DNA from 3 places in the Paraburkholderia steynii genome. Region 2 is predicted to be linked to each of the others. Evidence: riboswitches for the same ligand, from Rfam matches in the RefSeq annotation. Region 2 holds a riboswitch; each other region holds the start of a gene.
The links. A riboswitch is a leader RNA that binds a small molecule or an ion and turns the genes downstream of it on or off. The one in region 2 is predicted to bind cobalamin.
Positions count from the first base shown of each region.

Region 1: another riboswitch for cobalamin. It lies ahead of cobW (cobalamin biosynthesis protein CobW); the one in region 2 lies ahead of BLT65_RS21015 (TonB-dependent receptor domain-containing protein).
Region 3: another riboswitch for cobalamin. It lies ahead of cobG (precorrin-3B synthase); the one in region 2 lies ahead of BLT65_RS21015 (TonB-dependent receptor domain-containing protein).

Region 1 is NZ_FNDI01000021.1:58,464-66,498, reverse strand. Features, by position in the region: gene BLT65_RS31025 (vWA domain-containing protein) at 1-601, opposite strand, end outside; gene BLT65_RS31020 (magnesium chelatase ATPase subunit I) at 631-1,671, opposite strand; gene cobN (cobaltochelatase subunit CobN) at 1,668-5,465, opposite strand; gene cobW (cobalamin biosynthesis protein CobW) at 5,475-6,572, opposite strand; cobalamin riboswitch at 6,764-7,034, opposite strand; gene BLT65_RS31005 (hypothetical protein) at 7,168-7,749, opposite strand; gene BLT65_RS46685 (hypothetical protein) at 7,770-7,985, opposite strand.
Region 2 is NZ_FNDI01000011.1:174,893-182,927, forward strand. Features, by position in the region: gene cobC (alpha-ribazole phosphatase) at 1-340, opposite strand, end outside; gene BLT65_RS20995 (adenosylcobinamide-GDP ribazoletransferase) at 325-1,074, opposite strand; gene cobT (nicotinate-nucleotide--dimethylbenzimidazole phosphoribosyltransferase) at 1,147-2,199, opposite strand; gene BLT65_RS47935 (ABC transporter ATP-binding protein) at 2,236-3,057, opposite strand; gene BLT65_RS21010 (FecCD family ABC transporter permease) at 3,054-4,115, opposite strand; gene BLT65_RS21015 (TonB-dependent receptor domain-containing protein) at 4,122-6,104, opposite strand; cobalamin riboswitch at 6,169-6,431, opposite strand; gene BLT65_RS21020 (hypothetical protein) at 6,652-7,014, shown strand; gene BLT65_RS21025 (cell division protein ZapA) at 7,011-7,328, shown strand; RNA gene ssrS (6S RNA) at 7,393-7,574, shown strand; gene BLT65_RS21035 (EVE domain-containing protein) at 7,715-8,035, shown strand, end outside.
Region 3 is NZ_FNDI01000021.1:80,428-88,462, reverse strand. Features, by position in the region: gene BLT65_RS31095 (sodium:solute symporter family protein) at 1-481, shown strand, start outside; gene cobM (precorrin-4 C(11)-methyltransferase) at 1,353-2,075, opposite strand; gene BLT65_RS31085 (cobalt-precorrin-6A reductase) at 2,072-2,809, opposite strand; gene BLT65_RS31080 (cobalt-precorrin-5B (C(1))-methyltransferase) at 2,806-3,906, opposite strand; gene cbiE (precorrin-6y C5,15-methyltransferase (decarboxylating) subunit CbiE) at 3,906-5,114, opposite strand; cobalamin riboswitch at 5,203-5,388, shown strand; gene cobG (precorrin-3B synthase) at 5,475-6,863, shown strand; gene BLT65_RS31065 (precorrin-8X methylmutase) at 6,856-7,482, shown strand; gene BLT65_RS31060 (precorrin-2 C(20)-methyltransferase) at 7,482-8,035, shown strand, end outside.

The DNA of each region.
Region 1 (8,035 bases), on a different contig from region 2:
ACGCCTTCGCGATCTGTTCACAACGCCCGATCCGCACACGTTCAACTTGCTCGAAATCGACCAGCACGACATGATCCGCCGATGCCGGCCGCGAAGGAGAACCGCTGCTGCGGCCGTCGGAAAGAATCCACAGCCAGCGCTGCTGCGCAGGCTTGAGGCGCGCCGCCCGTTCGAGCAACGCAGACGCCGTTTCGATACCCAGCACGAAAGGCGTGCCGCCACCGCCGCCAACAGGCGCGAGCCACCGCTCTATCCACCACCGCGGCACGGCGGGGCCGAAGCGCACATCCGCCCCGACGCCACCAAAACACACCAGCGCAACCTCCGAGCGCGTCGCGCGCGCCTGATCGAACAGCGCGACGAGCAGCCCTTTGGCGAGCGCCAACTGATGTCCTGCCAGCATCGAATGGGAACAATCGAGCACGAAGCAATGCAGCACCCCGCCGCGTGCTTCTTCATGGACGAACCGCAGGTGTTCGCTACGCAATCGCGCGTTGCGCTTTGCCGCGAGCGTGCGTGGCCACGCGATGCGTCGCGCGCCAGGCGAACCGCCTCGCGCCACATCGCCCGCGCCTTGCCGCCATCGAAAACCGCTGCGCATTGCGCGCGCGGCCGCGCTCTTTCGATGGCTTAGCGTTTTTTTGCGTTGAGTGGAATGACGCCCTTCACCCGCGTCAAGCCTGCAGGTTCTGGAGGAAGATAACCGTAGTCGGCTTCTGCTGTAGCAGTCGCGGTACCGGTTGAAGCATGCTGCGCAGAAGAAGACGACGGTGCAGACGAACCGTCCTGCTGCTGCGAGGCAGGCTCATCCTGCCGACGCCGATGCAGCAGCACCGATTCAGCCACACTGTCGACATGCGCGACCGTCACCGCATCGGCCTGTTCGAACGCCGCCAGCGCACGCGCCGCGCGCAGCATCACGAGATCGGCGCGCATACCGTCAACGCCAGCCGCAATGCACAGCGTGCTGACATGCGCGAGCACGGCATCGTCGAACGAAAAGCGCGCCAAAGCCGCACGCGCATCGCGAAGCCTCGCGGCGTGTGCGTCCTGCTGTGCCTCGTATCCTGCGCGAAAGCCACGGGGATCGAGATCGAACGCAAGCCGCGCCTTGACGATCGCCTGACGTATCTGCGGCTCGTAACAATTTTCCAGCTCAACCATCAAGCCAAACCGGTCCGTCAGTTGCGGACGCAACTCGCCCTCTTCCGGGTTCATCGTGCCGATCAGCACGAAGCTCGCATCGTGCGTGTGTGAAACGCTGTCGCGCTCGACCGTGTTCACACCGCTCGCCGCCGCATCGAGCAGCGCATCGACGAGCCCATCGGGCAACAGGTTCACTTCATCGACATACAACACGCCGCGATGCGCCTTCGCCAGCAGCCCCGGCGAAAAGCGCACCGATGCATCGCGCAACGCCGATTCGATATCGAGCGTGCCGATTAGCCGGTCTTCGCTCGCGCCGAGCGGCAACGTCACGAACTGGCCTTCTGGCAACAACTCGGCCAACGCGCGCGCAGCCGTCGATTTCGCCGTCCCACGCGGCCCGCTGACCAGCACGCCGCCAATGCCGGGATCGACAGCGGCCAGCAGCAGCGCCTGTTGAAGCGCCGCCTGGCCGATCAACGCAGAAAACGGAAAGGCCGCGCGCCGCGCGCTGGCTTCGCTCATGATCGTGATCCTTCGATGTGCTGTTCGCTATCCAGCAGATGCTGTTCGACCTGCGCGCGATACTCGCCCGGTTGTTGCCATAGTCCACGTTGCATCGCTTCGAGCAGCCGCTCGCAAACGCCATGCAGCGCATGGGGATTGTGCTTGCGCATGAACTCACGCGTATCGGCGTCGTTCAGATACGCATCGGCGACGAGCGCGTATTGATGATCGGCGACCACACGCGCGGTCGCGTCGTAGCCGTACAGATAATCGACAGTCGCTGCGATTTCCGCCGCGCCTTTGTATCCGTGACGCTTCACGCCATCCAGCCACTTCGGATTTACCACGCGCGAACGGATCACGCGCGCGATCTCTTCATGCAGCGTGCGCACGCGCGGTGTGTCAGGGTTGCTGTGATCGGCGTGATACACATGCGGCTGGCTGCCCGCGAGATGCCGCACGGCCGCCGTCATGCCGCCTTGAAACTGGTAGTAATCGTTCGAATCGAGCACGTCGTGCTCGCGGTTGTCCTGGTTCTGCAACACCACATCCATCGCCGCGAGCCGCGTGCCGAATGCGTGCCGCGCCTCTTCGCCGGCGCTTTTCTGCGTGTACGCATAGCCGCCCCACGACAGATACGCGTCCGCGAGATCGGCATCCGTTTGCCATTGCTGCGTGTCGATCATCTGCTGCAAACCTGCGCCATAGGCACCCGGACGCGCGCTGAACACGCGAAAGCCCGCACGCCTGCGCGCTTCGTCGGGAGCGACGCCGCGCGCGATCCACGCGTCGCGCTCGCGCAGGACGCGCGCGCGGATGGGATTGACGTCTTCGGGCTCGTCGAGTTCGGCAACGGCCTGCACGGCTGCATCGAACAGATGCATCACGTTCGCAAACGCATCGCGGAAGAAACCCGACACGCGCAACGTGACATCGGTCCGCGGACGATCGAACGCCGCAATCGGCATGATTTCAAAGTCCGTCACGCGATGACTGCCCGGCGCCCACTTCGGCCGCACGCCAAGCAGCGCGAGTGCCTGCGCGATATCGTCGCCGCCCGTTCGCATCGTCGCCGTGCCCCACACGGAGAGGCCAATCGCGCGCGGATAGTCGCCGTGCTCCTGCAAGTGCCGCTCGATCAGCGTCTGCGCGGACTTGAGTCCCAGCGACCACGCCGCTTGCGTCGGAATGGCGCGGGTATCGACGGAATAGAAGTTGCGGCCCGTGGGCAGCACGTCGGGACGTCCGCGCGACGGCGAGCCGCTCGGGCCGGGCGGCACGAAGCGTCCTTCGAGTCCGCGCTTCAGGTGCATCAGTTCGTGCGGGCCACATGCGTCGAGACGCGGCAGGATATCGTCGCGCAAACGTTCGAGCACGCGCGCTGCTTGCGGCAGTTCATCTATGGTTGAGAACGCGTCAGGCGACATCCCGCACATATCATCGAGCATGGACGCCGCGAGCAGTTCGAGCCTTTCGCGCGTATCGCCGTTATGGCGCCACGGCGCGTCACTGACCCGCTGCAACAGAGCAGGACGCGGGCCGTTCCACTCGGCCGACCAATCCGCCGACAACGGATCGAACAGATGATCCACACCGAGATCGCGCGCCAGCGCATCGATAATGCCCGCCTTTGCGCCCCGTCCATCGCCTACTGGAAAGCGCCCAAGCGCGAGCAACGTGTCGCGCCGTTGTATGCCGTCAGGCGATTGCCCGAACGTATGCAAGCCGTCACGAATCTGCGCCTCCTTCAGCTCGCACAGCCATGCATCGACGCTCGTCAGTAACGAGTCTTCCGCATCGCTATCAACAGGTGCTTCGAGACTCAGCTCTTCATGCAGCCGATGCTTGACGATCGTATCGAGAATAGTCCGGCGCAACAGCTTCGCGCGGCGCGGATCGACCATCAACGCGTCGTAGTATTCATCGACCTGGCGTTCGAGGTCCTGCAAAGGCCCATAGTTTTCCGCGCGCGTGAGCGGCGGCATCAGATGATCAATGATCACAGCCTGCGCGCGCCGCTTTGCCTGACTGCCCTCGCCCGGATCGTTGACGATGAACGGGTACAGATGCGGCAACGGCCCGAATATCGCATCGGGCCAGCAAGCATCGCTCAGCGCGACGCTCTTGCCCGGCAGCCATTCGAGGTTGCCGTGCTTGCCGACATGCACAACGGCATCGATATTGAACTGATGACGCAGCCAGAAATAGAACGCGAGATACGCATGCGGCGGAACGAGTTCGGCGTCGTGATAGCTCGCGTAATCGTTCTGTTCGCGCGAACGCGGCGGCTGAATACCGATGAACACATACCCGCATCGCCAGCCCGCGATCATGAAGCGCCCGCGCCGCAAAGTAGGATCTTGTTCGGGCGGGCCCCACTTCGCATTCAAAGCGTCGCGCATCGACTGCGGCAGACGCGCGAAGTGCGTCATGTAATCGCTCAACGCAAGGCTTTGCAAAGCGGGCCGCAGATCGCGAACGACGGGATCGTTGGTCACGCCTTGCGTCAAAGCATCCATCAACGCATCGCCGTTCGAAGGCACGTCGTCGATGCGATAGCCCTCGCCGCGCAGCATCGTCAGAATGTTCACCACGGACGCCGGCGTATCGAGTCCCACGCCGTTGCCGATGCGCCCTTCGCTCATCGGATAGTTCGCGAGGATCAGCGCGAGCTTCTTGTCCGCATTCTCTTTGATGCGCAACCTGCACCAGCGCTCGCTCAACTCCGCGACGAACGCAACGCGTTCGTGATCGGGCTGATAGCGGACCACGTCCACTTCGGTGTGCGGGCAGCGATACGCAAGCCCCTTGAAACTGATCGCGCGCGTGATGATGCGGCCATCCACTTCGGGCAGCGCGACGTGCATCGCGATGTCGCGCGAATTGAGACCGTGATTGTCGTTCACCCAGTCTTCGCGATTGCCGCCGCTCAGGATCACCTGCATCACGGGCGCGTCGCCCGCCAGCGCGAGCGGCTCGGGATCGTCGATGGCGGAAGCCGCGAACGCCGTCGTGTTCAGCACGAGCGCAATGCGATGCTGCGCGGCGAGTTGCTGCACGACATCGCGGCTGATCGTGTCTTTCAACGATGTGATCGCGACGGGCAACGGATTCATCCCGCGCGCTTCGAGCGCATCGATCAGCGCATCGAATACGGCCGTGTTGGCCGCCTGCAAATGCGCCTTGTAGAACAGAATCGCGACGACGGGCGCGTCGGGCTTCCAGCGCACCTGCCAGTCGTCGATGGTCGCCAGGTCGCGCCCGGGGTGATACAGCGCGGCGGCCGGCAACGGACTCGGCGGCGCCGGCTCCTTGCCCCAACCGAAGCCGCGCCACGCAATGCAGCGCATGAACGATTCGGCGTTGTGCGCGCCGCCCTCGCGCAGATAGCGCCACAACTGATGGCACAGGTCCGCGTCAGCCGTGCTGCGCGCGAGCAGGTTCGGGTCTTCCTGCAAGTCGCCGGAAAACATCGCGAGCGTCTGCTGCTTGCGCTGCGCCAGCGCCACGACCTGTTCGATGCCGTACGGCCAGTACGCCTCGCCGCCCAGATGATCGACGACGACGACGCGTGCATGCTGCAACACATCGTCCAGGTAGAAATCCACCGAAGCCGGCTGTCGCAGATACGTGACATTCGCCAGGCGCACGCTCGGAAAACCGTCGCCCAGACGCGGCACGACGCTCGCGAGCAGGGACAGCGTCGTGTCGGCGGAACTGAGGATCACGATATCGGCGGGCTTCTGGTCGATACGGATCACGCCCTTCGTATCGTCGACGAAACCGCCGGGAACGGTGCGCAGCAGATGCATCGCGGTGCCTTAAGCCTGTTGTTCCTGAGCGCTCAGCGCTTCGTCGAGCGCGCGTTGCAGCACAGGCTGATCGAGGTCTTCGCCGATCAGCACGAAGCGGCTCAGCGACGACGCATCGAGTTCGCCCGCCTGCCAGCGCCGGTCGAAATAGCTGTCAAAGCGCCTGCCCACGCCCTGAATCACCAGACGCATCGGCGCGCCCTGCAGCGCGGCAAAGCCCTTCACGCGATAGATCGTGTGGCCTTCGACGACCCGTTGCAACGCCGCGATCATCGCCTCACGCGACGGCGCGCGCGCCGACACGACCACGGAGTCGAACTCGTCGTGATGATGATCCGCATGCTCGGGATCATCCGCGGAGCCATGATGGTCGTGACGCAGATGAATCGTTTCTTCCGAAGCGGATTCAAGCCCGAGCAGCGCGTGCAGATCGAGTTGCCCCATATGCGCGCGCACCACCTTGACCTGCGGCGGAATCTCTTCGCGAATGACGGCTTCGACGCTCGCCTGCTGCGCTTCGTCGAGCAGATCGGTCTTGTTGAGGATCACGAGATCCGCTGCCGACAACTGGTCTTCGAACAGCTCGTGCAGCGGCGATTCGTGATCGAGATTCGGATCGGCCTTGCGCAACTGATCGACGGCAGCGGGGTCTTCGGCGAACTGACCGCTCGCGACAGCCGGGCCGTCGACCACCGTCACGACGGCATCGACGGTGAAGCTGTTCTTGATCGACGGCCAGTTGAACGCCTGCACAAGCGGCTTCGGCAGCGCGAGGCCCGACGTTTCGATCAGCACGTGATCGATCTGCTCGCGCCGCTCCACAAGCTGCTCCATCACGGGGAAGAACTCTTCCTGCACGGTGCAGCACAGGCAGCCGTTGGCAAGCTCGTAAAGCTGACCTTCCGTCTCGTTGCCGTTTTCATCGCAACCGATGCCGCAGCCCTTGAGAATCTCGCCGTCGATGCCAAGCTCGCCGAACTCGTTGACGATCACCGCGATGCGCAAACCGCCCGCGTGCTGAAGAATGTGACGCATCAACGTCGTTTTGCCGCTGCCGAGAAAACCCGTGACGATCGTCACCGGAATCTTGCGCATCTGTGTCTGCATGGTGGCTCCGTAACTCGAAATGCGGTCGAGTGACCTCGAAGTCGCGCGCCGTCCGGCAAGCGATGCAAGGTCATAAGTGATGCACGGGGACGAAAACGGCGCCGCATGGGCTTCGCGGCCCGATCGATCCGGGCGCGAAACCGCGCTGCGACGCATGAGGAATCGTGAACGCAGTGCCGCATCCCCGCAGCATGGCGTCGTTTTCTCGGGCCGGTATCCGGGCTGATGAAAGCGCCGCCTCTCCTTCCCGCGCGAGCGTTTTCGCGCAGTGGATTGTCTGCATGGGCCGCTATTGGACGCACATGCAGCGAGGCCGGCTCTGCATCGTCTGCGCGATGCCTTCACCTACCGTTGCGGGGAGCAGCATAGTTTGACCGGCGCCTGCGCACACAGCCTGCTATTTCCCGTTTAACTGCGCGCGCAGAGAGCGCGCGCGCGAGCACCAGAGTGCGGCGAGTTTAGGCCCGCCGGCAGGTAGCGTCAAGGAGAGACGGCGGCATGAGTCGTGCCTCATGCCGCCGTTCGATTGCGTGGGGTTCGCTAAAGGGGAAGTCCACCGGCTGCCGCCCTGCGACAGCCGGTGGACATGCGCAACTCAGTGCGCAGCGCCTTGCGGCGTGACTTCGATAGCCGTCGCCGAGACGAAAACCGCGTGGATCGTGTCGCCGACGTGCAGGTCCTTCAGGTCGAAATCCGGCGTGACCCTGATGATCTGCGTCTCGTAGACACCGCGCAGCGTGAGCAGGCGTTTGGCGGGATCGATCTTCTGCACAGTGGACAGCGTTTCGACCTGATGCACCGAATCCCGGCCGTCCGGGCCTTTCAGGGTCACCTGAGCATCGACGCGCTCACGGATGCCCTTGCCGGCGGGGTCCACCTTCTCGGCCTGGACGAGCAATGCATTCTTGTACAGCACGTCGACCTTCTCGCCCACGCGCAGCTTGTCGAACCCGGCCATTTTTCCATCCACCTGCATCGTGACCTCGATGCCGTCTTCGCCCTTCAGCGTGACCGTGCGAGCACCGGCGTCGAGCGCGATGATGCGCGCCTTCAGATGGATGGGCGGCGCAGCTTCCACGAGCGTATCCGCAGCCTTCGCGAGCGAGTCCGCTGCCTGTACCGAGGTCGCCGCCAGCGCGGCTGCCAGCATGACCGACGCGATCGTTGCCAGTTTCATTTTAATGTTCTCCCTAAAGGTTAATCTGCCTGTTCACGGGCAGACGCAGTCGAAAAGGCGGTGACCCGCACCACCCATTCAAATTGAGGTGAAATTTTGTTAGTTATCCGATATTTAACACCGGAAAAAACTGACGTCTCACGTCCGGCCACTATAAATGACCACCCTTGGGCTTTACCACCAATACCGCTTGAAAACAGTTTTCGAATTTGTCGAAACACGGCAAGAATCGCCATCGGGCGGGTGCGTCGGAAAACCCCGCGCCGCCCGCCCGCGGGTGCCGGTG
Region 2 (8,035 bases):
CGCGCGCGCCTTCGAAATCCTCAGCCCACGCATCGAGCAACGCGCGATCGATATCGTCCCAGCGTTGCAACTCCCACGTGCCGAAGTCCATTTCCTTCAGACTATCGTCGACGCTATACGCGCACCCGAAGTTCGCGGCGAGCGCGGTCGCAACCGTTGCGCAGCGCGTGAGCGGACTCGACAGCAGCACGCGGGGCGCGGGCACCTGCAAGGTGGCAAGACGCACGGCGACGGCAGCCGCCGAAGCTTCCGGCGGATCGGCGAGCGCGACGTCGCTCTGGCCATAGCACACGCCCTCTTGTACGGAAACAGCCGGGTGTCGGATCAGAACGATATCCATGCGAGTCCCACCAGGTAGATGGCCAGTTCGAAGATCTGCTGCGCAAAGCCAAGGCAATCGCCCGTATAGCCGCCGATGCGTCTGATGAAATAGCGGCCCAGCATGAAACGCAACACGACGAGCACGAGCAGCGCGATGCAACCGGCACGCCACTGCGGCCAGAAGAGCCACGGCATACCTAGAAAGATAGCGCAGCCAAAAGCATTGCGTGACATGCGCTGCGCAACGGGTTTGGCCTTGCCTTCCGCTCGCACGTAGTCGAGCGTCACGAGATAGCTGATTGCACAGGCGCGGCTCGCCGCATGCGCCGCGATCATCAGCCATGCCGCGTAGAGCGGCGGCAAGGCGGCGAGCGTTTGCCACTTCAATGCAAGCGCGACCATCAACGCAATCGCGCCGAATGCGCCGATGCGTGAGTCATGCATGATCCGCAGCGTATCGTCGCGTGTATAGGCGCCGCCGAACGCATCCACGCAATCGGCCAGCCCGTCTTCATGGAATGCGCCCGTGATGAGTAGCGTCGTTGCCATCGACAGCAACACCGCGACGCCCGGTGGAAAGATGCGCAGCGCGGCCATGTATACGATTGCGCCCGCTGCGCCCACCAGCGCGCCGATCAATGGAAAGTAACGCGCCGCCGCGTTCAGATAGTGCGGCTCGTAACCGACCCAGCGCGGCACGGGCACACGCGTGAAGTAGCCGAGCGCTGTGAAGAAATAACGCAGTTCATTCATCGCTGGTTCGACGCATTTTTTTCATCACAGTTCTCTCGCTTCGAACGTCAGGATTGATGCAGGCGCCGCGCATCATGCATCGCGTTGCGCGACGCCGGCCGATTCGAAGCTCGCCATCTCGTTGACGAACGCCGCGGCTGCGCGCAGTAAAGGCATAGCAAGCGCCGCGCCCGTTCCTTCGCCCAGCCGCAGGTCGAGCGCGAGCAGCGGCACCGCGCCGAAGTGATCGAGCATGCGGCGATGACCCGCTTCGTTCGACGCATGGGCAAACACGCAGTAATCGCGCACTGCAGGCGCGAACGCGTCGGCCACCAGCAGCGCGGAGGTCGCGATGAAGCCGTCGACGACGATCGTCATGCGTGCCTGTGCCGCTGCGAGATACGCGCCCGCCATCATCGCGATTTCGAAGCCGCCGAAGGTTGCGAGCACATCGAGCGGATCATTCGATGCCGGGTGATACGCAAGCGCCGCCGCCAGCACGTTGCGCTTCTTTACGAGGCCGGCGTTGTCGAGACCTGTGCCGCGCCCAACGCAATCGTCGATAGGCACGCCGCACAGGCGGCTCATCAAACACGCAGCCGACGACGTATTCGCAATGCCCATTTCGCCGAAGCCGATCACGTTGGTGCCGAACGCCGCGTGATGACGCACACGGTCCGCGCCCGCGCGCATCGCGGCGAGCGCTTCGTCGCGCGTCATCGCGGGCTCTTGCGCGAAGTTGCGCGTGCCACGCGCAACGGGGATATCGACGAGCTTCTCGTGCGGCGCGAACTCATGCGCGACGCCCGCATTCACCACTTCGAGTTCGAGGCCCGCAACGCGGCTGAACGCATTGATCGCCGCGCCGCCAGCGAGAAAGTTGAGCACCATCTGCGCCGTCACCGCTTGCGGATACGGACTCACGCCCGCGTTCGCAATGCCGTGATCGGCGGCGAAGACGATGATCGCGGGACGTGTGACAGTGGGCTGCGTGCTGCGCTGGATCATGCCCATCTGACGCGCGAGCGCCTCGAGCTGGCCGAGACTGCCGGGCGGCTTGGTCTTCAGGTCGATGATGCGTTGCAGCTCGGCGCGCAATGTCTGGTCGAGCGGCTCGACGATAGGCAGGGAATGCGATGTGGTCATGTTCGTGTTTGCGTGAAGAGTTCGGTTCATGCGTGTTCAGTTGCGAGTCGCTGCGCGCAGCGCCGGAATCAGCGCTTCATCGTCGCCGTCGCGGATCAGTACGAGCGGATAGCCGAATGCGCGGCTGGCGAGTTCGGGCGTCAGCACGTCGCGCGCGGGTCCCGCATGCGCGATGCCGTTGCCTTCGAGCAGCAGCGCGTGCGTCGCGAAACGCCGCGCGAGATTCAGATCGTGGCACGAGAACATCACTGTACGCCCGGCGCCGCGGGTCCATGCGCTCAACGCTTCGAGGCAGTCGATCTGATGATGCAGATCCAGATGCGCGAGCGGCTCGTCGAGCAGCAGCAGCGGCGCGTCCTGGCATAGCACGGCCGCCAGCGCGACACGCTGCCGCTCGCCACCCGACAGCGACAGCACGTCGCGCGAAGCGAAGTCCGCGAGACCGAGCGCATCGAGCGCCGCATGCGCGGCTGCGTGATCCTCGTCTCGCTCCCAACCCCAGCCGGCCAGATGCGGAAAACGGTTTAGCAGCACGATGTCGAGTACGCTTGCATTGAATGCATCGTGCGATGTTTGCGGCATCAACGCACGGCGCTGCGCGAGGCGCGCGAGCGGCCATGCGTTCACATGCATTCCGTCCAGTTCGATGTGCCCTTTCGCTGGACGCATGAGACCCGCGAGCGTCGAGATGAGCGTCGTCTTGCCCGCGCCGTTTGGCCCGGCGATGCACCAGACTTCGCTCGGATAGAACGTGTGCGTGAAGGCATCGAGCAAGGTGCGCGAACCGGCGCGCAAGGTCAGTTGGTCTGCGTGCAGCGTGGTATCGGCGCTTGAGCGTGCGTTCATGGGTGCATTCATGTGCGCCTCCGTCGAAGCAGCATCCACAGGAACACGGGCACGCCGATCAACGCGGTGATCACGCCGACGGGTAACTGCGCGGGCGCGATCACCGTACGCGCGATCAGATCGGCCCCCATCACGGCAACGCCGCCGCCGAGCGCCGCTGCGGGCAGCAGCATCCGCTGATCGTTGCCGAACGCGAGACGCAGCATGTGCGGCACGACGAGCCCGACAAAGCCGATCGTGCCGCCCGTCGTCACAGCAGCGGCAGCGGCGAGCGATGCGACCAGGTAGACGCGCAGCCGCGCGCGCATCACAGGAACGCCGAGCGCTTGCGCCGCGGCGTCACCGCGCAGCAGTACATTGAGTTGCGGCGCGATGGGTACGATCGCGAGCAACGCGATGCACAGCGCAGCGAGCGCGAGCCACGGCATGCCGCCACCGTTCAGATCGCCTGTCAGCCAGAACAGCATGCCGCGCAAGCGGCTGTCGGGTGCGACCGTCAACAGCAACGTGATGATGGCGCCCCACCCCGCTGCGATCACCGCGCCCGTCAGCAGCAGACGCGGCGATGCGTCCTGCGGCTCGCCGCGCCACAGCGCGCCGCGTGCAAGACCGAGCACCAGCAGGATCGACACGAATGCGCCGGCGAACGCCGATGCATCGACGATCCACCACGCGCAGCCCGCGATCATCGCGACGAGCGCAAAGCTCGCCGCGCCGCCCGACACGCCGAGCACGTACGGCTCGGCCAGCGGATTGCGCAGCAGCACCTGAAGCAACGCGCCTGCAAGCGCAAGCAATGCGCCGCAACCGAAGCCGGCGAGCGCGCGCGGCAGGCGCAGCGTGCGAACGATCTGCGTGGCGAGATCGGACGATACGTCAGCCGACGGCAGCAACGCGTCGAGCACGCGCGACGGCGCGACGCTCACGCTTCCGAGTGCAAGCGACGCCACGAAGACCGCGAGCGCCGCGATGCCGAGCGCCGTCCAGATGGCGAGCGCGCGTTTCGCGCTCATGCCTCGCGCGACCCGGATCGGCTGATGTTGCGGCTGACGTTGCACGAGTCCGCTCATCGCGCGTCACTGCTGCTGCCAGCCGAGCGTGATATAGGCGCCGCGCCTTGGCGTGTTGTACGTGTAGGCGAGTTCATAGTCCTTGTCGAAGAGATTCTGGATTTGCGCGGCCACGTACCACGCCTTCGTGAGGTTGTAGCGCGCGGACAGGTTCACGATGCCATAACCGCCGAGCGCCGTGCCGCTATCATCGCGTTCGCCGCTCAGGAGCCATTCGCCGCCTACACGCCAGGTGCCGATATTGCGGTTCGCGGCGAACGACGCGAAATGACGTGCGCGACGGTTCAGATCGGTATGCGTGTCTTCATCGACGGGATTCTGGAACGTTAGGGCCGCGCGCACGTCGGTCCTGCCGACGTGACCCTGCCACGATCCTTCGATGCCCTGCACTTTCGCATGCCCCACGTTCTCCGCGACGTAGATGCCCGGCGTGGTCTGCACATAGTCGATCAGGTTCGTATAACGCGTCTGGAATGCCGTGAGCTTCATCAGGCCGAGCGCATCGGATGCGTACTGCAATGCGGCTTCGACAGAATGGCTGTGCTCCGGTTGAATGAGCGGATTGCCGCTGTACGGGTAGTACAGATCGTTGAAGCTCGGCGCGCGAAACGCATCGGACCAGCTTGCAGTCACCTTCCAGTGCTCGTTGAAGTCGTAGCCATAGCCCAGATAGTAACTGTTGGCTCCGCCGAAATCCGAGTACTGGTCGCGCCGCAGGTTCGCCTGGATCTGGCTGTTGCCGAAGCGCCCCGTGTAGCCCGCGAACCCCGAGTTCACGTGACGCGCGGGCGCGCTGTACTGATTCGAGTCGAGTGTCTGGTCGAGATGCTCGTAGCCCAATTGAAGCTTTTGATCGCGCGCAAACGTGAAGTCGTTCTGCCACGTGTACTGCCGGTTGTCCGAATCGTAGCGGTACAGATAGTCGCCATTGAGCGACGTGTTGCTGCGATCGTTGCCCGTCGCGACGACGAAGCGCGTCGTCCACCAGTCGGTGAGCTTGCCGTTCGCGAAGGCTGAAGCCGTCTGTACCTTGCTGTGCAGGTTGTTGAGATCGGTGGGCAGGCCGAAGGGATTGTCGAAGCTGTCGTTGCCGTTCGACTGGAAGTAGCGCAGGCCGATGTCCCACTGGTCGTTGAGCTTGTGGCGCAGCGACGCGCTCACGCTCTCGTTGAAATAACCGTTCGCGTTCGGATTGACGGGCGCGAGCGCCGGGTCGATCGACGAAAAGCCGTCCGTCTTCGCGCGCGCGAGCGTGACGCTGAAGGTCGTGCGGCCGTCCTTGTCGAGCGCACCGTCGACGCCCGCCGCCTGGCGTTGCGTGTGATAGCTGCCGTACTCGACGTCGAAGTGAAAACGCGGCGGATGATTGCCGCCGTCCTTCGTGAACACCTGCACCACGCCGCCGATCGCGCCCGAGCCGTACAGTGCCGACACGTTGCCGTTGACCACTTCGACGTGATCGATCTGGTCGAGCGGAATCTGTTCGAGTTGCGCGTTGCCCTGGCTCACCGAATCGACGCGCACGCCGTCGATCAGCACGAGCGACTGTGTCGACGACGCGCCGCGCAGAAACAGACTCGACGTCGCACCCGGCCCGCCGTTGCGCACGACCTGCGCGCCAGGCGCGAACTGCAGCAGCCCCGGCAAGTCGCGCGCGCTGTTGTCCGCGATGTCCTGCGGATCGAACAGCGTGGTCTGCGGAATCGCGTCGGCGAGTCGCTGCGCACGACGGTCGGCCGTGACGACGATGGGTGACAAAGTCGTGGGGATTGTGTTTGACGAAGTATCGGTCGAGCCGTTGTCCGATCGATCCGTGGATGTGGCGGATGGATTCGCCTCGTCGGCCGTCTGCGCGCTTGCGGCGAGCGGGGCTGAAGCAAAGGCAATCACGGCGACCGCAGCAAGCGGCGCGCGTCTGAAGTGTGGACACAGCGGGCGCGGAAACACCTGGCGCAGATACGCCGGGTGGACAAACACGGAGGTGAGCATCGAAAGAGTCCTGTGGGCCTGTGCGCGGCCCGCTCCTCGTGGGCCGATGCCTGTACAAGGAGCGACACGTTCCTTGCCTCCGGCCGGTATCCGGGCTGACGACTGGCCGACCCGCCTTCCCACGCATCATGCGCAGTGGCGCTTCGCACGGCATCGGCTCTATGGATGGCTCGACGCGTGCATGGGTCGACCTGCAGGAACTGCGGTCGTTGTACCGTTGCGAGGACAGCGCAGGTTGGCTCGTCCGGGCGGACTTCGCTCCCTGCTTCCCGTTTAACTGCGCGCGGCGCGATACCGCGCGCGGGCACCAGAGTGCCGCAAGTGTAGAAGTGACGTACACACGCGTCAAGAAACGCGAGGTGGTCACAGGGACGATGACGGTGGACTGTTAAAAGAGTCCCTTTTTCAAGGGTAAAAATGCGTGAATCGCGACAAGACACCTGGATAATGCCGCGTTAAAGCGCTACTGTTACGTCCTGAAACGAGACAAATGTCCGAGCGTGCGACATTCCGCGCTAGAATGCCATGTCTTTAGAGGACGCAGCACATGCTCACCGAACTCGAAACACTGTCACAGAACATCGGTCGGCTGATCGAGATCAGCCAACGCTACAACGAAGCGCGCCTCGCACTCGAAGAACAGCTCGCACAAGCGCGCGCCGAATGCGAAGCGACCCGCGTAGAACTCGAACAGACTCGCGAAGAACGCGCCGCATTGCAAGCGGAGCGCGATGCGCTGTCCGCGAAGATCGACGACGCGCAAGTACGTCTGAATGCCATCCTCGAGAAGCTGCCGCGCGCTCGCGGTCACGAGCCCGACAATCAACTCGATCTCCTCGCGCCCGAGCAGCAGGCGCAGGCCAATCACGACGCGAACCACGACGCGACCCGCCACGGAGAAAACGCATGACCACGAAGCAGATCGAAGTGTCGATCCTCGGCCAGCCCTATCGTCTCGCCTGCTCGGCGGAAACGGAAGCGGCGCTGCTCGAAGCCGTGGCCCGTGTCGATGCCGAGATGTCGAAGATCCGCTCGAACAGCAACGTGCGCGGCCAGGATCGTATCGCCGTGATGGCGGCGTTGTCGCTGGCATCGGAACTGCTTAGGCTGCAAGCCAGCGTGCGACACGGAGAATCATTTCCCGCCGAAGAAATCCGGCGTACAATGCACCAGATGAATGAGCAGCTTGGCACTGTGATCCAACAGTACAGCAGCGTGCAGTAAAGAAAATTTTGTTGGGCTTGATTGTTTTGCGGTCGGGCCCATGTTGTGGAGCAAACGTTTTTAAGCTTCCCTGCCTGGTTCGCCAAGGTCATATATTCCTTGAACCAATGCTATATGCACGGTTGCGGAAATTTGTAGCACGGGTGTGCGCGTCACTCTGTCTGATGTACCCGAAGTGCTGCTAACTGCGACCAATTCTGAACCTCAGGTTCAGGATGCCGGCCTAGCGGCTAAGGCGGGGACCTATACGAACGGCATCGGACTTTATCCGATGCCGTTTTTCTTTGGGCGTGCGCTTTGCGTTGGTTGGCGAGCACCGCGTTGCAAACCGTTTGAACCCGACTGTTCAACGAAGACTTCCTTCTACTTCACGTTCAATCCGACTCATGCGCTACTGGCTGATGAAGTCCGAACCGGACGAAGCGAGCATCGACGATCTCGCGAATGCCCCGCAACGCACGCTGCCCTGGACGGGCGTGCGCAACTATCAGGCGCGCAACTTCATGCGCGACATCATGAAGACGGGCGACGGCGTGCTGTTCTATCACTCCAGTTGCCCTGAGCCGGGCATTGCGGGCATCGCCGAAGTATCGTCGACGCCCTACCCTGACCCTACCCAGTTCGATCCGAAGAGCCCGTACTACGACGAGAAGTCGACGCAGGAAACGCCGCGCTGGACGCTCGTCGATGTCGTGTTCAAGAAGAAA
Region 3 (8,035 bases), on a different contig from region 2:
TGGGTCGATGATTCTCACTACGGCTTCAACGCTGCTTGCCAATGATATTTATCGTGGGCTCGTGCAGCGGAATGCCTCTGATGAGACTGTTGCGAAGCTTGCTCGCGTTTGTGTACCTGTGGTTGCGCTTGTTGCTGTTCTGTTTACGCTGCACGGCGGAGAGACCATCGTTGCGCTGCTTTTGATGGGGTATAGCTTTGTTACGCAGCTGTTTCCTGCTGTTATTTGCAGTCTCGCGCCGCGGAATCGGGCTACCAGGCAAGGCGCGTTTTGTGGGATTCTCGCTGGGGTTGCTGTTGTTGCTGTGACGACGATCTTCAAGTTGAGTGTCGGGCAGTTGATGCCGTTTTTGCCTGATGTACTGAAGGACGTCAATATTGGGTTTGTTGCGCTGGCGGTGAACCTTGTTGTGTTTGTGGTTGTTAGTGCGGTTACGCAGCCGCAAGCTGAAACAGATCAGTCTCGCGTGCAGACGCATTAGGGTTGTTGTGTTTGTTGCTGGCGGCGCCTTTTTTTGTGGTCTGCAGGGGGCGGCGCTGGCATCCGCGTTATGGCTTCGTGGCTCGGCCGGTTCGGTTTGCTTGGGTTTGCGCTGGCATCCGCGATTCGTTAGCGTGCTTCACGCGTCGCCCCTGTGCGGGGCGGCACCTACTTTTCTTTGCCGCCGCAAAGAAAAGTAGGCAAAAGAAAGCGGCTAACACCGCCAATCCTTGTTCCTGCCTGAGGGCCCCCACAGGGTCTTACGCTTCACATGGCAGCCTTTCTGTTTGCGTGCGTTGCCAACGCTTCGAATGAGCGCCTCACCCGCTTCGAATACCCGTGCATGGGCTAACGGCAGCGAATGGTATGTGCCGCCCAGGTGGCAAACTGTGTGTAGGTTGTCGCGTCGTATAGCCTGGCGCTCTTACAGGGTGGGACGCATGCGCTATCGGTCCGGAGTGAGGCGTGTGGAGCACTACGGCCTACACACAGTTTGCCACCTGGGCGGCGGTGGACTATCTGGCACGGCATGGTGAAGCGCGGGTGCGTGAAGCGGGTGAGGCGCAGCGCAAGAGCGTTGGCAACGAACATGGGTCACGTGATTGCCGTGTGAAGCGTAAGACCCGTTGGGGGCCCTCAGGCAGGAACAAGAATTGGCGGTGTTAGCCGCTTTCTTTTGCCTACTTTTCTTTGCGGCGGCAAAGAAAAGTAGGTGCCGCCCCGCACAGGGGCGACGCGTGAAGCAGGCTAACAAATCGCGGATGCCAGCGCAAACCCCAAAAAAACCAAACCAGCCGAACCACGAAGCCATAACCCGGATGCCAGCGAACACACAAGCAAACCAAACCGCCCGCGCCGCGAAAAAAACCTTTCTACTTCGAATACAAAGTCGAATCCGCAAAATGCTCTGCATCGAGCACCCGCCCAACCAGAATCAACGCGGTACGCTGAATATCCATCCCCTGCAACTTCTCAACAATATCAACAAGCGTACCAACAACCTTCTCCTCATCCGGCCAACTAGCCCGATAAACCACCGCGACGGGACAGTCGCCACCGTAGTGAGGCGTCAGCTCATCGACAATAGAAGCAATATGCCGCACCCCAAGATGAATCGCCATCGACGCACGATGCCGCGCAAGATCGGCAAGTTGCTCGCCCTCCGGCATCGAAGTCTTCCGCGCATAGCGGGTGAGAATCAACGTCTGCGACACATCCGGCAACGTCAACTCAACCCCAAGCGCGGCCGCGCAGGCCGCCGTAGCCGTCACACCCGGCACGATCTCATACGGAATGCCAAGCGCCCGCAAGCGGCGAATCTGCTCCCCAATCGCGCCGTACAACGACGGATCGCCCGAATGCACGCGCGCGACGTCCTGCCCGTTCACATGCGCGTCGGCAAGCAGACCAACGATCGCATCCAGATCGAGCTCGGCCGTGTTCACCACCTTTTCAGCGACATTGCCGCTCAACACGGCTTCAGGCACAAGCGAACCGGCATACAGAATCACCGGACACGTGCGCACCAGGCGCTGCCCCTTCACCGTGATCAGTTCAGGATCGCCCGGTCCCGCACCGATAAAAAACACCGTCATTTCACAGCACTCCAATCTTCTTCGTTCAATGCGCGCAGCAGTTGCGCCGGACTGTCGAACTCGCGATCGACCTCAGGCAGCGAAGGGCGCCGCATCATCACCACGGGCACCTTCAGTTCGCGCGCCACCTCGAGCTTCGGCTGCGTCGCCGCTCCGCCGCTGTTCTTCGTCACCAGCACATCGATGTGATTCAGCGCGAACAGCGCCCGCTCGCCGTCGATATCGAACGGCCCGCGCGCGTCGATGACGCATGCACGCTCGTTGCCCGGATGCGCGTCGAGACAGCGCACAATCCAAAATTGATGCGCAGGTATTTCATCGAGATGCGAAAGCGGCTCGCGGCCCGACGTGAACAGCACCCGCCGAAACGGACGGATCGCATCGACCAGTTCATCCCAGCCGCCCACCATGCGCCAGTCGTCGCCCGCTTGCGGCGTCCAGCCCGCGCGGCGCAGCGCCCAGCACGGCACGTTGGCCTCGCGGCACGCCGCGGCCGCGTTCGCGCTCATTTGCGCGGCATACGGATGCGTCGCGTCGATCACGAGCGCAATGCCTTCGCTTTCGATAAACCGCGCAAGCCCATCGCTGCCGCCAAACCCACCGACGCGCACTTCACACGCCAGCCCTTCCGGCACGCGTCCGAGTCCCGCCAGGCTATAGACATGCTGCGGCCCGAGTTGCCGCGCGATCTGCAATGCGTCGCCCGTGCCGCCGAGCAATAACACACGCTTCATCGCGCCACCCCGATGATGTTGCCCTGCCGGTCGATCGCGAACATCTCGACTTCGACCGACGCGGGCACGATTTCGCGCGCCACGTCGCGCGCGCGTGCGCAGACGATATCCCCGAGCGGCACGCCTTTTTTTCGCGCCATCGCAAGCGCTTCCTGGCTCGTGTTCGCGCCGACGATAGCGGCCTGCAACGCGTCATCACTCGCCGGATGTTGCGCCGACCACGCGGCGAGTTGCGGCAAGTCGATGCTCGAATTGCGGCTATGCAGATCGAGATGCCCCGCCGCGAGTTTGCTCAGCTTGCCGAAGCCGCCGCACATGCTGAGCTTGTCGACGGGCGCGCGCTTCAGATGCTTGAGCACCGCGCCCGCGAAGTCGCCCATCTCGATCAGCGCGATATCGGGCAACTGGTAGTAAGCGCGCATCGCGTCTTCGCTCGCATTGCCCGTACACGCGGCAATATGCCGATAGCCGTTCGCGCGCGCCACGTCGATGCCCTGATGGATCGACGCGATATACGCCGAGCACGAGAACGGCCGCACGATGCCCGTCGTGCCAAGTATCGACAGCCCGCCGACAATGCCCAAGCGCGGGTTCATCGTCTTCTGCGCCAGCGCTTCGCCGTTCTCGACGCCGATCGTCACTTCGAAGCCGCCCGCATAGCCATGCTCGGAGGCCAGTTCGGCAAGATGCGCGGTCATCATCTGACGCGGCACCGGGTTGATGGCCGGCTCGCCGACGGGCAGCGTGAGGCCCGCGCGCGTCACCGTGCCGACGCCCGGCCCCGCATGAAAACGCACGCCGGGCGCGTCGGCCAGACGCACGCGCGCGAACACCACGGCGCCGTGCGTGACATCGGGATCGTCGCCCGCGTCCTTGACGGTGCCCGCTTCGGCGCCGTCCTTACCGCCGTCGACCAGGCGGCAGAACACGAGTTGCATCGGCACATGCTGGCCTTTCGGCAACACGATTTCCGCGACATCGCTCGCGATACCCGACAGCAGCAAACGCGCCGCCGCCAGCGACGTCGCCGTCGCGCAGCTTCCCGTCGTGTAGCCGCTGCGCAGTGGCGCGGGTTGTTCGGGCGTTTCGTCGCGCATCACGGTTTGCGGGTGTCGAGTAGCGTGATCGGCAGCGCGGAGCGCCACGTCTCGAAGCCGCCGAGCGCCTGCGCCTCGGCAAGCGCAATGCGTGTCAACGCGCCGCCATACTGCGCGCGCCACGCAACGAGCGCCGCCTCGCCTTCGAGCGTGACGGCGTTCGCAATCAGCCGCCCGCCTTGTTTCAACGCGCGCCAGCACGCATCGAGCACGCCATGCGCCGTCACGCCGCCGCCGATGAAAATCGCGTCGGGCGCGGGCAAGCCTTGCAGCGCATCGGGCGCCTTGCCTGCGATCAGTTGCAGTCCCGGCACACCGAGCGCGTCGCGATTGTGCTCGATGAAACGCTGACGCTCGCCGTTCGCTTCGATCGCTATCGCGCGGCAACTGGCGTGCGCGCGCATCCATTCGATACCGATCGAGCCACAGCCCGCGCCGACGTCCCACAGCAGTTCGCCGGGCGCGGGCGCGAGGCGTCCGAGCGTCAGCGCGCGCACGTCGCGCTTCGTCAACTGGCCGTCGTGACGAAAGGCGTCGTCGAGCAGGCCTGGCGTCAACGCGAGCCGCGGCGCATCGGACGACGCATCGCGCCGGCAATCGAGCGCGATCACGTTCAGCGACGCCGTCTCGCCAATCGACCAGTCGTGCGCGCGAGCGTCGATCAGGCGTTCGGATGCGCTGCCCAGATGCTCCATCACGATCATGCGCGTCGCGCCGAAGCTGCGTTCGACGAGCCACGCGGCGACGGCGGTAGGCGTCGCGCCGTCCGCGCTTAGCGCGAACACGCGTGCGCCATCGTGCAAATGCATCTGCAGCGCCGCAAGCGGCCGACCAACCAGCGACACGGTCGCAACATCCTGCAACGCCCAGCCAAGACGCGCCGCCGCAAGCGACACCGACGAGGGAGCCGGCAGCACGCGCAATTCATCGGCTGGAACGTGGCGCGCGAGCGTTGCGCCGACGCCGTAAAACATCGGATCGCCGCTCGCCAGCACGCACACGGGCGTGTCGCGCCGCGCGAGCACGGGCGCGATGTCGAACGGATGCGGCCAAGGCTCGCGCGCGGCGTTCAGGCACACGGGCAGCATCGCCAGATGCCGCTCGCCGCCATAGATCACCGACGCGTCGATCAGCGCGCGCCGCGCCGTTTTCCCCAGGCCGGCAAAACCGTCATCGCCCATTCCCACCACGGTCAGCCACGCCGACATGCGTCGATCCTCATCTGCTTGCTGTACTGAAAACGCTGCTGCGGGCCGTGTTTCAAGGCTGCGGCATCGTTGTGCTGTTCGAAAAAAGGCATAATACCCGTTCGCCGGTGCCTTTCGGGGCCTAAGAGGGAACACACATCACTGCGATGACCGTGACTGCCCCCGCAACTGTATGCAGCGAGTCCACGCCAATTTGCGCCACTGGTGATACCGGGAAGGCCGGTGTGGACGTTGACCTGCTAGTCAGGAAACCTGCCGGCCAACAGTTCGTGCCAGTCAACATCGGGCGGGGTGTACCGATGCCGAGCCGCTCTCCTTCGAGATGCCCGGGCCGTCGCGCGACGTTAACCCGGTGATGTCTTGAGCCACGCTTTCCATTCGTCCGACGCTTCCGCCTTGCGCCCTTCGGCTTGTCCGGGGCTGTTGCGCATCGTACCCGCGCTCGACGGCGGCATCTGCCGCGTGAAGCTGGCGGGCGGCGAATTGAGCGCAACGCAGGCGCTCGCCATCGCCGGGGCGATCGACGAACACGCGTCGGGTATCGTCGACATTACGAATCGCGCGAACCTGCAATTGCGCGGCGTCAAGCACGGTCATGAAGACGCGCTCATTGCGGCACTCCTCGACGCGGGCCTCGGCCCGCAAAACACTGAGCACGCATTCGCCGACGACGTGCGCAACGTAATGATCAGCCCAGCGACGGGCCGCGATGCGAGCGCCTTATTCGACACAACCGCGCTCACTGCCGATCTGCTCACGCTGCTTCAAAGCGACACGCGTTTCGTCGCGCTGTCGCCGAAATTTTCGCTGATGCTCGATGGCGGCGAGCGTCTGATGATGCTCGATCATCCGCACGACATCTGGTTTTCGGCGATGCCGCATCGTGAGCGTTCTGACGCCTGGTTCGCGTTCGGCCTTGCAGGATGTCCGCCCGTTCTTGCGCAACATGACGGCGCATTAGCCGCCGTCACGGCTTCGGATCTCGCAACGTTCACGCGAGCGCTCATACACACGTTCCTCGACCTCGCCGCGCCAGACGATACCCGCATGCGCGACCTGCTCGCCAAGCATTCCATCGAGAGCATCATCAGGCACGCCGAACGCAAATGCGGCGTACAGACGTTGCGCGACGCGTCGATCGAACGCTGGCACCGCGAACCTGCCGATGCGTCGCGAAGGCTCGGCGCGTATCGACAAAACGACGGCCATCGTTGGCATGTCGGCGCGCAGCCCGCATTGGGCCGCATCGACAGCGCGGTACTGCGTGGCCTCGCCGAACTCACGCACGGCAACGAACGCGCAACCCTGCGCATGACACCGTGGCAAAGCGTGCTGCTCACCGATATCGACCCAGCGAACCTCGACGCCACGCTACGGAAGCTCGAAGCACTGGGCCTCGCCACCACTTCGCAAAATCCGCTAACCCGCGTGATCGCATGCACCGGCTCCGCAGGCTGCGCGAAGAGCCAGGCGGACACCAAAGCCGATGCCCTGAAGCTCGCTGCACACGTGCCCGCACATGCGCAAGTGCATCTCAGCGGCTGCCCACGTTCCTGTGCAGCCGCGCACCGCGCGCCCTACACGCTGCTCGCAGTGGCCGACGGCCATTACGACCTGTACCAGACACACGACCCGCGCGAGCCCAACGGCTTCGGCCGATGCATCGCGCGCGGTCTGACGATCGACGAAGCGGCAGACGTGCTACAAGCATCCGCCCTTCCCCCAACTGATGAGCCATTCGATGCTTGACTACATCCGCGACGGACAGGAAATTTATCGCCAGTCGTTCGCGACGATACGCGCGGAAGCCGATCTTTCGCGCATTCCCGCCGACCTCGAAAAGCTCGCCGTGCGCGTGATCCACGCATGCGGGATGGTCGATATCATCGGCGATCTGCGCTTTTCGGACGGCGCAGGCCGCGCCGGGCGCCAGGCCCTCGCCAACGGCGCGCCAATCCTCTGCGACGCGCGCATGGTCGCCGAAGGCATCACACGCGCGCGGCTGCCCGCGCACAACGAAGTGATCTGCACGCTGGCCGATCCATCCGTGCCCGCGCTCGCGCGCGAGATGAACAACACGCGTTCGGCGGCGGCGCTCGAACTGTGGCAGCCACATCTGCCAGGCAGCGTCGTCGTAATCGGCAATGCGCCGACCTCGCTCTTTCATCTGCTCGACATGCTCGATAGCGGCGCGCCGCGCCCCGCGCTGATTCTCGGCTTCCCGGTCGGCTTCATCGGCGCGGCGGAGTCGAAGGCGATGCTCGCCGCCAATAGCCGCGGCGTGCCGTTCGTCGCCGTGCAAGGCCGGCGCGGCGGCAGCGCGATGGCGGCAGCCGCCGTGAACGCGCTCGCATCGGAGGACGAATAATGGCCGATCAGGCGAACAGCACGCGCGGGCGTCTCTATGGTCTCGGCGTCGGTCCCGGCGACCCGGAACTGATCACGGTGAAAGCGCTGCGGCTGCTGAAATCGGCACACGTGGTCGCGTACTTCGTCGCGAAGGGCAAGAAAGGCAACGCGTTTTCGATCATCGAGTCGCATCTGTCGAGCGAGCAGGAACAGTTGCCGCTCGTCTATCCCGTGACAACGGAAGCGCTCGAACCGCCGCTGTCGTACGAAGCGATCATCGCCGACTTCTACGACACGGCCGCCGAAGTGGTCGCGAAGCACCTCGATGCGGGACGCGACGTGGCCGTGATCTGCGAAGGCGATCCGTTCTTCTACGGCTCGTACATGTACCTGCACGACCGGCTCGCCAACCGGCTTGCGCCGCGCTTCGAAGGCGAAGTGGTGCCCGGCGTGTGCTCGATGCTCGGCGGCGTCGCCGTGCTCGGCCAGCCGCTCGTATATCGCAACCAGACGCTGTCGGTGCTGTCAGGCGTGTTGCCCGAAGACGAACTCAAGCGCCGTCTCGCCGCTGC